DNA from 4 places in the Paenibacillus sp. FSL W8-1187 genome. Region 3 is predicted to be linked to each of the others. Evidence: predicted binding sites of a transcription regulator. Region 3 holds the regulator's gene; each other region holds the start of a gene.

Region 1 (3,207 bases), 2.8 Mb from region 3:
CGGGAGGATCGTCGGAGCGGCTTCGACGCAGTACAGGGACACGTCATCGTAGCTGATGCCGTGCTGCTTCACGAGGCCCGGCAGCATGTCGGCGAACTCGCCGACGAGCTCGATGCCCGTCAGGCCGCCGCCGCCGACGACAAAGGTCAGGTCGGCCTTGTCGCCGGACTGCTTGTATTTCGCCACGGAAGCCTCGACATGCGCCTTCAGCTTGTTGGCATCGGCGACGGACTTGAGCGTGAAGCTGTGCTCCTGCAGGCCCGGGATGCCGAAGAAGGCCGTTTCGGTGCCGAGGGCGATGACGAGCGCGTCATACGACAGCGTCGTGCCCGTGCCGAGCTTGACGGTTTTCTCGTCCGGCTTGATCTCGGTCACTTCGCCGATCTTCAGGTCGATGTCCTTGCCGCGCAGCAGCTTGTCGAGCGGCAGCGCGACGTTGCCCTCGGACAGGTTGCCGACGGCCAGACGGTGCAGCTCGGTGATGATTTGATGCGCATTGATGCGGTTGACGACCGTAATCTGGGCTTGCTCCGGCGTAAAATGCTTGCGCGCCGTCGTGGCAGCGAGAAGTCCGCCGTAGCCGCCGCCCAGGATAAGAATATGCTTGGCCATGTTCATCCTCCGTTCACGTTCTATCGGCCTCCGCGCGGGAGGACGGGATTCGTTCTAGTTCTTCTGCTTTTCCTTTTCGCCGAGCGCTTCGAGGAACGCCTGCGTGAAGCGCAGCGTGCGCTGCACGTTCGGATCCTTGAGCATGCGCAGCATGCCGAACAGGCCGACCGTGTTGGACTCGTTGGCCGCGTGGTCGCCTGCCTCGATCGCTGCTTGAGCGACCGTTTTCGTCTTGTCGACGATCGGCTTGACCATTTCGCCCAGGCCGCCGCCGAAGTCGCTCAGCAGCACCTTGTCGGTAGCGAGGGACTTGGCCACGTCATAGGAGCTGGTCATGAGGGTCACGATTTCGGCCAGCTTCGGAAGATTGTCGACGAGCACCGTAAGGGACTGCTGCACTTCCGGCTTCATGAGCTGGTCAAGAATGTCGCGCTGCTGCGCGGCGGCCGGCTCTTGCGTCGCCACCGCTGGAGTGGTTTGGTTGTCGGACATGGAAATACTTCCTCCTTTACTCTGGAAATGCGGTTCCGCCCCCATGCGGCCGCTGGACGGCCGGTCGGGGAGGCAATTCGCTTCGCTGCGGGATCGGCAGGCTCGCGGGCCGGGACGGCTTTGTACCAAATTTCACAAAACAAGGCGCAAAATCTTGCCCGTACCCGCTGACCTGCTGCACCCGGCCGCGAACGACGAGGGTCGGTCGCTTTCCCGGTCTTTGCGTTGTCGGCCCGTAAACGGCCCGGAACTTCTACACGTAAGTTTACAACTTAAACGACGGAACTGCAAAAGAAAAATGAGGATTCCCTCGACAGAATTTACAGGCCGCAAGCGTTTTATGCGCCCCCGCAGACGCCATCCGGAAAAATGGCGCCATTTCCCGGCGGGCGGCAGATTTGCGCGAGGCGATTGCCGGCGCGGACACGGCTCGGGGCCGCTTGTTAAGCTAACGGGCCGTCATGCGTAACTTTTAGGGAATGTAGACATCTAAATAACATAAGGAACGAGGAGGCGGACCATTCATGGGGGGAACGAATTTATGGGATGCGGAGTGGGAGGTCGACGAGGAGCAGGCGCGGACGCTGATCGGCAGACAATTCCCTCTGCTGTCATCGAAGCAAGTGAAGCGTTTGGGCTGGGGCTGGGACAATACGGTTTTTCTCATCGGGGATGAGTACGTGTTCCGGTTTCCAAGAAGAACATTTGCAATCGGCACGATTCGTATAGAAGGGAAGCTGCTGCCGAAGCTGGAGCCCTATATGACCATTCCCTATCCGAAACCATTGTTTTACGGCGAAGCAAGTGACGAATACCCGGCGCCATTTCTTGGCTATGCCTACGTGCCAGGAGATTTCCCCATCGGCTTGACGGAAGAACGCCGGGCTTTATCGGTAGAAAAGCTGGCGAAATTTTTGCGCAGATTGCATGAGTTTCCCGTGCAGGCGGCGCTGAAGGGCGGAGCTCGGCAAGATCATCGAAACTTGACGGACATCGCGTCGCGCAAAGTGCAAATGACGGGATTTCTATCGAAGGTGGTTGAACACTTGTCGCCGGAGGAGTCCGATGCGATCGAAGCGTATATGGGCAGGCTGCAAAAGGACCGTGTCGAGTCGGTGAATGTGCTGCTGCATGGCGATCTTCATTTCAAAAATATGCTTGTGAATGAGAACGGGATCGTTTCCGGCATCATTGATTGGGGCGATCTGAACGTAGGCCATCCGGCTTGCGATTTGAGCGTTGCTTATAGCTTTTTGCCGCCTTGCGCTCGCGGCGCGTTTTTCGAGACGTACGGAGGAGCGGACGAGGAAACGAAGCTGCTGGCGCGGCTGATCGCGGTATACATCCCCATCCTGATCTTGATGCAAGCGGTCGATGACGGGAATGAAGCGATTGCGGCAGAGGCGAAATCCAACATCATGCGGGCCTTGTCGGATTAGGCGTAAAAAAAGCGCATGGAACCGCTCGAGCGGTTCCATGCGCTAAAACCATAGGCGAGCCGGCAAAGCCGGCTCCTGGTCGGAGCACAGCCGGATGCGCAAAAACCGCGCGGCTGCTACATCCAACTGTCGATATCGTCATCGTCGATATCGTCTCCCTCAAGATCGACGCCGGCACTAGCGGCGTCAGCGACGTCGCCTTCCTCGCCAATGCCGCCGGCACTAGCGGCGTCAGCGATGCCGCCTTCCTCGCCTTCTTCTTCAGCGTCAGCGTAGCGATTTTGCTCGATCTCAACCTCAGCGGCCGCAGCCGCCTCGCCCGCGGCCGCCGACGCTTCGCCGGCCGCGGCAGCAAGCTCCGTCGGCGCCGTCAAGCCTGCGGAGGCGGCATAGGCCGCGCCGCCGCCCGCCGTTCCGGCCACGAGGATGCCCCTCTCGGCCGGAATGAACAATTGCAGATTCCGCACGCCGTTCGCGCGGATCTCATTTTCAACCAGATAACGGATCGAGTCCATCAGGTTCGACTGGCCGTTGATCCAGTCCATCACCTCGGGCGACTCGTTCTTCTTCGTCTTCAGGCTGATATTCTCTCCGGGCTGCTTGATCTTCTTCACCCGGCCTCACCCCCTGTGCGCCTTCGCCTGCTGTCGTTCTGTGCCGGCCT
Region 2 (3,207 bases), 2.6 Mb from region 3:
TGAGCTGATCGACGAGCTCCTCGAAGCCAAGCATCGGATCGGAGATGACCAGGCTGTGGAGCACGGTGTTGCCGGTGTTGATGACCTCGATCGTGTACGGGATCAAGTCGCCGGGCCGCGCGGAGGAAACGCCTCCGCTGCTCTTGATGATGGCCACGCTCGGCTCGAAGCGCCGCTGGTCCAGCACTTCGCGGTAGTTTTCGTAATACGTGTCGACGTAGAACGGCTCGACCGGCTCATAGCCTTCCGGCGCCTGCGTTTCTTCGACCAGGTAGATTCCCGGCTGCAGGATGGCGACCGCCTGGCCGTTGGCGTCGGTGACGACGTACAGGACGTCCGGGCCGGAGAAGCGGAATTCGGCTCCGGCAATCGGGACTCCCGTCTCGGCATCGAGCTTGCGCAGGAAGAACTCGACGATCGCGCGGAAATTCACGATCTCGATGACCTGGTATTCGCCCGGCTTGAGAATCGAGAACCGGTACGGGTAATAAACCGGCTCGTAGCCGGGAGGGGGGATGATTTCCGCGATCTCGTATTCGCCGAGCGGCAGGTCGCCGAGGAAGATGCGGCCGGCGTAGTCGGTCAGATTGAAGGAGTCGTAGGGAACGGTGAGGCCGACGACCCGGATGCCGGCTCCCGGCAGCGGGTTGCCGAACTCGTCGCGCTTGAACAGCTCGACCGCCCCAGTCGCGTTGAAGTTTTCCAGGATGGCGATGCCCTCGGGAGCGGGACCGACCGGGGTCCGACCGAACTCGTACTGGGCGTTGGAGTCAAGGAAGACAGCTTCGTCGAAGCCCTGCAGCGTCGCATACACCTCGCCGTAGGACGACGCGACGATATCCTGCGGAACCGAGCCGCTGCCGAAGACGACCGAGCCGACGATCGTGCCCGAGTCGGGATCGATGCCGTAGACCGTGCCCTCCGTGCCGGTCGCATAGAGCCGCGAGCCGTAGGGCTGCGTCGCCAGGTTGTTCACGGGCTCGGGAACGGCTATCGTGGCGATGATCGTGTTGGACAGCGCATCGATGACGCGGATGCCCTCGGCGCTGCCCGCATAGACGCGGCTGCTGCCGTAGTCGACGGCGACGGCGTATCCTCCCGCCGGATCGCCGAGATCGATCGTCGCCAGCACCGACTGTGTCGGCACGTCGATGACGGTGACGTAGCCGCCGGTCGTCGTGACATACACGCGCTGGCCGCTGTTCGCGGCGGCGACCTTCTGAGGCGCTCCGAACGCCGGGTCGATCGCGATCGTGGCGACAAGATTGCCGTTCAGCGCGCTCAGCACCGATACGTCGGCGCTGCCGGAGTTGGCGACGTACAGCAGCTGGCTGTCCGGCGTCAGATCGATGCCGACCGGAGCCGTGCCGACCGGAGCGCTGTAGAACGGATAAAATCCTTCCGCTTCGATGAAGGCGACCGCATTATCTCCTTCCAGCGTCACGAAGACGCGTCGTATATCCTCGCTGGCTGCGACGTAACGCGGCGTCTGGCCGACCGGAAATCGAGCGATCTCCACCCGGCTGAACACCGAGACGACCGACATGTCGTTGCCTTGCGTGTTGGCGATGAACAAGACCGTGGATTCGGGTCCGGGCAACGGAGCCACCTGCCTTTGCAAAAGATGACCATCCGTTCAGCTTATGACGGCGAGGCTGGGCTCATGCCCCTTGCGTCGGCCTTGTGATTTCCATCACAACCCCGGCGTGCGATTGCTGGCACAATAGACCCAGCTAGAAGCCTCACCCATTTAGGTCGAAAGAAGGGGAAAGCATGGATGTGGTTGAGCTGTCGCGGCTTCAGTTCGCGTCGACGACGATTTTTCACTTTTTCTTCGTGCCGGTCAGCATCGGGCTCGCGCTGCTGCTCGCGATCATGGAGACTCTCTACGTGCGCCGGGGAGACGAGACGTACAAGCGCATGGCCCAATTCTGGGGCAAGCTGTTCCTGATCAACTTCGCGATCGGCGTCGTGACGGGCATCCTGCAGGAATTCCAGTTCGGCATGAACTGGTCGGACTACTCGCGCTTCGTCGGGGACGTGTTCGGCGCGCCGCTCGCGGTTGAGGCGCTGCTGGCGTTTTTCCTGGAGTCGACGTTCATCGGCATCTGGATCTTCGGCTGGGATAAAGTGTCCAAGAAGGTCCATCTGCTGTCCATCTGGATGGTCGCGCTCGGCACGACGATGTCCGCCTTCTGGATCCTCACGGCGAACTCGTTCATGCAGCATCCGGTCGGCTTCGCGATCACGAACGGCCGGGCGGAGATGAACGACTTCTGGGCGCTCGTCACGAACGGCCAGGTGCTCGTCGAGTTCCCGCATACGGTGTTCGGCGCGTTCGCCACCGGGGCGTTCCTCGTGCTCGGCATCAGCGCCTGGAAGCTGCTGCGGCGGCAGGACGCGGACTTTTTCCTCCGGTCGTTCAAGATCGCCGCGCTCGTCGCTGTCAGCTCCTCGATCCTCATCGCCTTCGCCGGCCACTGGCAGGCGCAGTACCTCGTGCACACGCAGCCGATGAAGATGGCCGCCGCCGAAGGGCTGTGGGGCGAGAGCGGCGATCCGGCCGCGTGGACGGTCGTCGCCAGCATCGATCCCGACAACAAGGTGAGCAAGCATGAGCTGCAGATTCCATATCTGCTCAGCTTCCTCTCCTACAGCCGCTTCAGCGGCGAGGTGAAAGGGATGAACGAGCTGCAGGCCGAGTACGAGCAGCAGTACGGCCCGGGCGATTACATCCCGCCGGTGCGCACGACGTTCTGGAGCTTCCGCATCATGGTCGCCGCCGGCATGGCGATGATCTTCATCGGCATGTACGCCTCGTGGCTCATCTGGCGCCAAAAGCTCGCCGGCATGGGGCGCGGGTTCCTGCGGCTCTGCTTCGCCGGCCTGCTGCTGCCGCCGATCGCCAATACGGCCGGCTGGTGCATGACGGAGTTCGGCCGCCAGCCGTGGACGGTGTTCGGCCTGATGACGACGGCGGACAGCGTGAGCCCCGGCGTCACCGCCGGCGAGGTGCTGTTCTCGCTGATCGTATTCAACGGCATTTACGCGGCGCTGGCCGCCGTGCTCGTGTACCTGTTCGTGAAGGTCATCCAGAAAGGGCCTTACGCGTCGGCGGAAGAAGAGGCGGATTCGGGGCCGCTGCCGCCGCGCCGCCCGGGAAAGGAGGCGCCTCATGCTCACGCTTAGCGATCTGTGGTTCATCCT
Region 3 (3,207 bases):
CAAGCCGGAGATGGTGTACTGGATCGAATCCTATCAGAGCGCGAGGACCAAGAGCGTGCAGCTCCATACGGTGCCTGCCGACGTGAGCGCGCAGATCAAGGAGCATTTCTTCGACAGCAAGAAAAGCGTCGTCATCACGTCGGCGACGCTCACCGTAGGCAAGACGTTCCAGTACGCCGCCGAGCAGCTCGGGCTGGGCATCGGCGACGAGCGCCGGGCGCGCACGGTGCAGCTGCCTTCGCCGTTCCAGTACCGCTCGCAGGCGCTCGTCATGATTCCGCGGGACTTCCCCAAGGTGAAGGGAGCCGCGGCCGATCCGGCCTATATGGCCAAGCTGGTCGGCTCGCTGTCGGCGTCGGCCATCGAGACGGGCGGGCGGATGCTCGTCCTGTTCACGAGCTACCGGATGCTCAAGGAAGTGTACGAGCCGCTCAAGGAAGCGCTCGCCGGAGCGGGCATCCAGGTGCTCGGTCAGGGAGTCGACAGCAGCAACCGCAGCAAGCTGACGCGGCTGTTCCGCCAGCAGCCTGCCTCGGTGCTGCTCGGCACGAGCAGCTTCTGGGAAGGCGTGGACATTCCCGGCGACGCGCTCGTCTGCCTCGCGATCGTGAGGCTGCCGTTCCAGCCGCCGAACCATCCGCTGCAGGAGGCCAAGGCGGAGCTGCTGCAGGAGGCGGGGCAGAATCCGTTCATGAAGCTGTCGGTGCCGCAGGCGGTCATCCGCTTCAAGCAGGGCTTCGGCCGGCTCATCCGCACGTCCCGCGACAAAGGCATCGTGCTGCTGTACGATACGCGCGTCATCGACACGTTTTACGGGAAGCACTTCCTCTATTCGCTGCCCGGCCCTAAAATTGAAACGATGCATGCCGAGCAGTTCACCTCCCGCATGAGGGAGTGGCTGCAGGGCGAACCGAAGGAGGCCGAGCAGCCATGAGCAAGCAGGGCAAACCGATATCCGAGGCGGTCGTGCGGCGGCTGCCGGTCTATCTGCAGGTGCTGAACGACCTGCACGTGCGCGACGTGCAGACCGTCAGCAGCCAGGAGCTCGGGCGCAAGCTCGATCTCAACCCCGCCCAGATCCGCAAGGATCTGGCTTATTTCGGCGAGTTCGGACGCAAGGGCGTCGGCTACGACGTCAACTATCTGATCGAGAAGATCCGCGGCATCCTGAAGCTCGACCAGCCGATGAAGGTCGCGCTCGCAGGCGCAGGCAACCTGGGCCACGCGCTGTGCAACTACAGCAGCTACGTCAAGGACAACATGAAGATCACGGCCGTGTTCGACGCGAGCCCCGCGAAGATCGGCAAGCGGATCAACCGGCTCGAGGTGCTGCCGATCGAGCAGCTTAAGGACAAGGTGCGGGAGGACGGCATCCAGATCGGCATCATCACGGTGCCGGCCGCGGAGGCGCAAAACGTCGCCGACCGCTTCATCGAGGCGGGCGTGACGGGCATCCTCAACTTCGCGCCGGTCGTGCTCAAGGCTCCGGACAAGGTGCGGATCCACTACGCCGACTTCACGACGCAGCTGCTGAGCTTGGCCTACTATATGGATAAAGACGGGACGGATGAACATGAGCAAATGGTGGATTGAAAACGGGACGTTCGTGACGATGGACGAAGCCCAGCCGGTCGTGCGCGGCCATATGGTCGTCGACGGCGACCGCATCGTCTATATCGGAGAAGAGCGTCCGCAGGAGGCCGACGAGATCTCCGTGCGGATCGACGGCAGCCGGCGCGTCTACATGCCGGGACTGATCAACACGCATGGCCACGCGGCGATGTCGCTGCTGCGCGGCTTCTCGGATGACGAGGCGCTGCAGACGTGGCTGCAGGACTACATGTGGCCGATGGAAGCGAAATTCACGGACGCCGACGTCAAGTGGGGCACCTCGCTGGCCGTGCTGGAGATGCTCAAAAGCGGCACGACGACATTCGTCGACATGTACGACCGGATGGATCAGGTCGCCCAGGTCGTGGAGCGCTCCGGCATGCGCGGCGTGCTGATGCGCGGCGCGATCGGCCTTTGCCCGGAAGAGGTGCAGCGCGAGAAGCTGGCGGAGGCGGTCCAGTTCGCCAAGGACTGGAACGGCGCGGCGGACGGCCGCATCGCGACGATGATGAGCCCGCACGCGCCGTATACATGCCCGCCGGCGTTCATCGAAGCGTTCGTGCAGGCGGCGCATGATCTCGACCTGCCGATGCATACGCATATGTCGGAGACGCGCGCCGAGGTCGAGCAGAACATGCGCGAGTACGGCCTGCGCCCGGTGGCGCATCTCGACCGTCTCGGCCTGTTCTCCCGTCCGAGCTTCGTCGCCCATGCGGTGCATCTGACGGACGAGGAGATCGCGCTGCTCGCCGAGCGCGGCGTCGCCGTCTCGCATAATCCGGCCAGCAACCTGAAGCTCGCGAGCGGCGTGGCCCGCGTGCCGGAGCTGCTGAAGGCCGGCGTCGCCGTCTCGCTCGGCACGGACAGCGCGGCGAGCAACAACAATCTCGACCTGTTCGACGAGATTCGGCTCGCCGCGCTCGTCCACAAGGGCGTCAGCGGCGACCCGACCGTCGTGCCGGCGATGCAGGCGCTTCAGCTCGCGACGCTCGGCGGCGCGGCGACGATCCGGCAGCCGGAGCTCGGCGCGCTGAAGGCGGGACTCAAGGCCGACTTCATCTCGCTGGACGCCGACCAGCCGCATTTCTACCCGCGCACGGACATCGTCTCCCATCTCGTCTATTCCGCTTCGGGACGCGACGTGCGCGACGTGTGGGTCGACGGACGCCAGGTCGTGCAGGGCGGCGTCTGCCTGCTGCTCGACGAGGAGAAGATCCTGGCTGAAGCCGAAGCCTGCTACCGCAGGCTCGCCGGGGCCTGATGGCCCGCAGCCGCAGCCCTCGCTGGTACTTTACCCGCCGGGGCTGGACGGTCGTCGCCGTGCTGGCGCTGATCCTGCTGCTGGCGCTAATCCATGCCGAGCTGCGGAGCATCCAGCAGCCGGTCTGGCAAGGCGAGGCGCAGGCGGCGAGCTTGGCCAAAGAGCAGGCGGGGCTGACGGAGGTCGCCTCCGCCGAGAAGTATGTGTGGGACGAGCCGCTTTGGATCGTGCGCGGCAGCACCGCCGAAGGCCGCCAGCTCGTCGTCTGGCTGCTGCCGGAGCGGGCTCCTTATGCCGAGAATGCGGCGGAGAGCGCGACGGAGGCGGACATCCGC
Region 4 (3,207 bases), 2.5 Mb from region 3:
GCATCGTCAAGGCGATGATGATCTCCGGCGCGCTCGCCGGCCTGGGCGGCGCGTTCGAATCGCTCGGCGTGTTCAAGTCGATGGCGGTCATGAACGCCTTGCCAGGCTACGGCTTCGACGGCATCGCCGTCTCGCTGCTCGGCGGCAACAATCCGTTCGGAATCATCTTTGGCGGCTTGCTGTTCGGCTTCCTCAGCTACGGCTCCACCGGCATGAGCTTCGAGGCCGACGTGCCGAACGAGATCATCCGCATCGTCATCGGGGCGGTCATCTTCTTCGTCGCCAGCCACGGCATCGTCAAATGGTTCCTCAAGCCGTTCTTCCGCAAACGGCGCGAAGAAAGGAAGGAGGCGGCCTAGATGGATACAATCGGTCTTCTGCTCAATACGACGCTGGTCTTCTCGACCGCTCTCATTCTGGTCGCGCTCGGCGGCATCTTCTCGGAGCGCTCGGGCGTCGTCAACATCGGCCTCGAGGGCCTCATGATCATCGGCGCCTTCAGCTCCGCCGTCTTCACCTATTACGGCCATGAGTGGGGCCTCGGCGGCGCGTCGGCCTGGTTCGGCGTGCTGATGTCGATCGTGCTCGGAGCGGCGTTCTCGCTGCTGCATGCGGTCGCGACGATCACGTTCAAGGCCAATCAGGTCATCATCGGCGTCGTCATCAACATCCTGGCGCTCGGCCTGACGGTCTACCTCGTCAAGAGCTTGTTCAATGGCTCGGGCCAGACGGAGAACCTGTCCGGCATCGCGTTCACCAAGTACAACGTGCCGTTCCTGTCGGACATCCCGCTGATCGGCGACGCGCTGTTCAAGGCGTACCCGACGACGTACCTGTGCTACCTGCTCGTCTTCGTCAGCTGGTACGCGCTTTACCGCACGCGCTTCGGCCTGCGCCTGCGCTCGGTCGGCGAGCATCCGGGCGCGGCCGACACGGTCGGCATCAGCGTCACCAAGTACCGCTACATCGGCGTCCTGCTGAGCGGCGCGCTCTCCGGCCTCGGCGGCGCGACGATCTCGCTGACGACGACGTACGACTTCTCGCACACGACGATCAGCGGCCAAGGCTTCATCGCGATTGCGGCGGTCATCTTCGGCCGCTGGCATCCGATCGGCGCGGCCGCAGCGGCGCTGTTCTTCGGGTTCACGCAAGCGCTCCGCTTCCAGGCGGGCCTGTTCGACTGGTCGAAGTCGATTCCGAACGAGTTCCTGTACATGCTGCCGTACGTGCTGACTTTGCTCGTGCTGGCGATCGCCGCAGGCAAGAGCCGGGCTCCGGCCGCAGTCGGCGAGCCTTACGATCCCAGCAAGCGCTGATTTTCCCCAGCTTCCCGCACTTGCGGGGAGCTTTTTTCTTTCCGTTTCAATTTCCTGGGAAATGGTCTTGAAATCGCTTGAACCGTCGGTTGACAGTGTACCCGGCGAAGTGTAAATTAGGTGTACTGATTCGTCACTTCTTTGTAACATGTGAATCATTTCACTTGCTTGAAACGGCTTCCGTTCCCTATTGAGACGGGGACGAATGCCGCATACTATACGGGTCGGCTCGGCGTGACAATCGGCTGGCGACTCGATGGACCGAAGGAGAGGAAGCGCCGTGGAAGCACTGGCTCTGGAACGCAAGGCAGAGCAAAACCGGGAATTGCGGGAGAGGCTGCTGCAGCTCAAGAAGGAGCGCAACGCGATCATTCTCGCCCACTATTACCAGCGGGACGAAATTCAGGAAGTGGCCGATTTCCGGGGGGATTCCTTTTTGCTCGCCCAAAAGGCCGCTGAGACGGATGCGGACACGATCGTATTCTGCGGCGTGCACTTCATGGGGGAGAGCGCCAAGATTCTCGCTCCGAACAAGACGGTCATCATTCCCGACGAGCGCGCCGGCTGCCCGATGGCCGACATGGTCAACGTCGACGGGCTCCGCAAACTGAAGGCCCAGCATCCGAACGCCAAGGTCGTCACGTACATCAACTCCTCGGCCGAAATCAAGGCGGAGACCGACATCTGCTGCACGTCGGCGAACGCCGTCAAGGTCGTCAACTCGGTCGAAGGCGACGAGATCATCTGGGTGCCGGACAAAAACCTCGGCCACTACGTCCAGCAGAAGACGGACAAAAAGATGATCATCTGGGAAGGCTACTGCAATACGCATGACATGCTGACTGTCAAGGACGTCGAGGAGATGAAGGCCAAATATCCGAACGCGGAGTTTGTCGTCCATCCCGAATGCCGTCCGGAAGTCGTCGCGCTCGGAGATTTTGTCGGCAGCACGACTGCGATCATCAAATACTGCAAGGAATCGCCGAACAAGGAATTCATCGTCGGCACCGAGGACGGCACCGGCTACCAGCTTCGCCTGGACAGCCCGGACAAGACGTTCCATTTCGCCACGAAGTATCTCGTCTGCCCGAACATGAAGGTCAACAACCTGAAGAAGCTCGTGCGCTGCCTGGAGAACATGTCTCCGCAGATCTACGTGCCGCCGCAGGTTGCCGACAAAGCCCGTCTGTCCCTGGAGCGCATGCTGCTGGTCAAGTAGCCATGCGCTACTCCCATGTTCGGAGGAGAACCGACCTATGATTCCTAGATATCTGGTGGAGCTCGACCTGGACGCCCTGCCTGTCGTCGAGAAGGACGTCATCGTCATCGGGGCCGGCATCGCCGGCCTTTTCACCGCCCTGCGGGCGAGCGAGCGCGGCTCGGTGCTCATGATCACCAAAAAATCGCTCCTCGACAGCAATACCCGCTACGCCCAGGGCGGCATCGCGGCCGTCATCTCCGACGAGGACAAGCCGGAGTTCCATCTTCAGGATACGCTCGTCGCCGGAGCCGGGCTATGCGACGAGGACGCCGTCGGGGTGCTCGTCCATGAAGGGCCGAAAGGCATCCGCACGCTCATCAACATGGGCACGCAGTTCGACCGCGAGAACGGCGAGTTCGCCCTGACCAAGGAAGGCGCGCACAGCCAGCGCCGCATCCTGCACGCCAACGGCGACGCGACCGGCTACGAGATCGTGCGCGCGCTGTCCGAGCGCGCGCTGGCGAACGAGGACATCGAGGTATGGGACGACCATTTCGCGATCGACCTCATCACGCGGGACGGCGAATGCTGCGGCGCGCTCGTGCAGAAGCCGGACGGAAGCCGGGTGTTCGTGCGCGGCAAGGCGACGATCCTTTGCACCGGCGGCACCGGGCAGATGTACCGCTATAC

The links. Region 3 encodes Rex, which represses fermentation and respiration genes when NADH is low (regulators of the CRP and FNR family bind a similar motif). Its sites were predicted from a motif close to TTGTGAAATATTTCACAA; they were not measured.
Region 1: the regulator Rex is predicted to act here: its motif matches at 1,225-1,242, upstream of NYE40_RS22920 (DUF1641 domain-containing protein).
Region 2: the regulator Rex is predicted to act here: its motif matches at 1,682-1,699, upstream of NYE40_RS24110 (cytochrome ubiquinol oxidase subunit I).
Region 4: the regulator Rex is predicted to act here: its motif matches at 1,465-1,482, upstream of nadA (quinolinate synthase NadA).

The regions. Positions count from the first base shown of each region.
Region 1 is NZ_CP150181.1:5,312,301-5,315,507, forward strand. It holds gene NYE40_RS22915 (NAD(P)/FAD-dependent oxidoreductase) at 1-612, opposite strand, end outside; gene NYE40_RS22920 (DUF1641 domain-containing protein) at 667-1,104, opposite strand; gene NYE40_RS22925 (phosphotransferase) at 1,629-2,543, shown strand; gene NYE40_RS22930 (hypothetical protein) at 2,660-3,157, opposite strand; gene NYE40_RS22935 (ParM/StbA family protein) at 3,207-3,207, opposite strand, start outside.
Region 2 is NZ_CP150181.1:5,602,037-5,605,243, reverse strand. It holds gene NYE40_RS24115 (SpaA isopeptide-forming pilin-related protein) at 1-1,600, opposite strand, end outside; gene NYE40_RS24110 (cytochrome ubiquinol oxidase subunit I) at 1,774-3,189, shown strand; gene cydB (cytochrome d ubiquinol oxidase subunit II) at 3,176-3,207, shown strand, end outside.
Region 3 is NZ_CP150181.1:2,555,079-2,558,285, forward strand. It holds gene dinG (ATP-dependent DNA helicase DinG) at 1-934, shown strand, start outside; gene NYE40_RS11055 (redox-sensing transcriptional repressor Rex) at 931-1,593, shown strand; gene NYE40_RS11060 (amidohydrolase) at 1,568-2,872, shown strand; gene NYE40_RS11065 (DUF5590 domain-containing protein) at 2,872-3,207, shown strand, end outside.
Region 4 is NZ_CP150181.1:103,461-106,667, forward strand. It holds gene NYE40_RS00445 (ABC transporter permease) at 1-359, shown strand, start outside; gene NYE40_RS00450 (ABC transporter permease) at 360-1,316, shown strand; gene nadA (quinolinate synthase NadA) at 1,597-2,535, shown strand; gene nadB (L-aspartate oxidase) at 2,573-3,207, shown strand, end outside.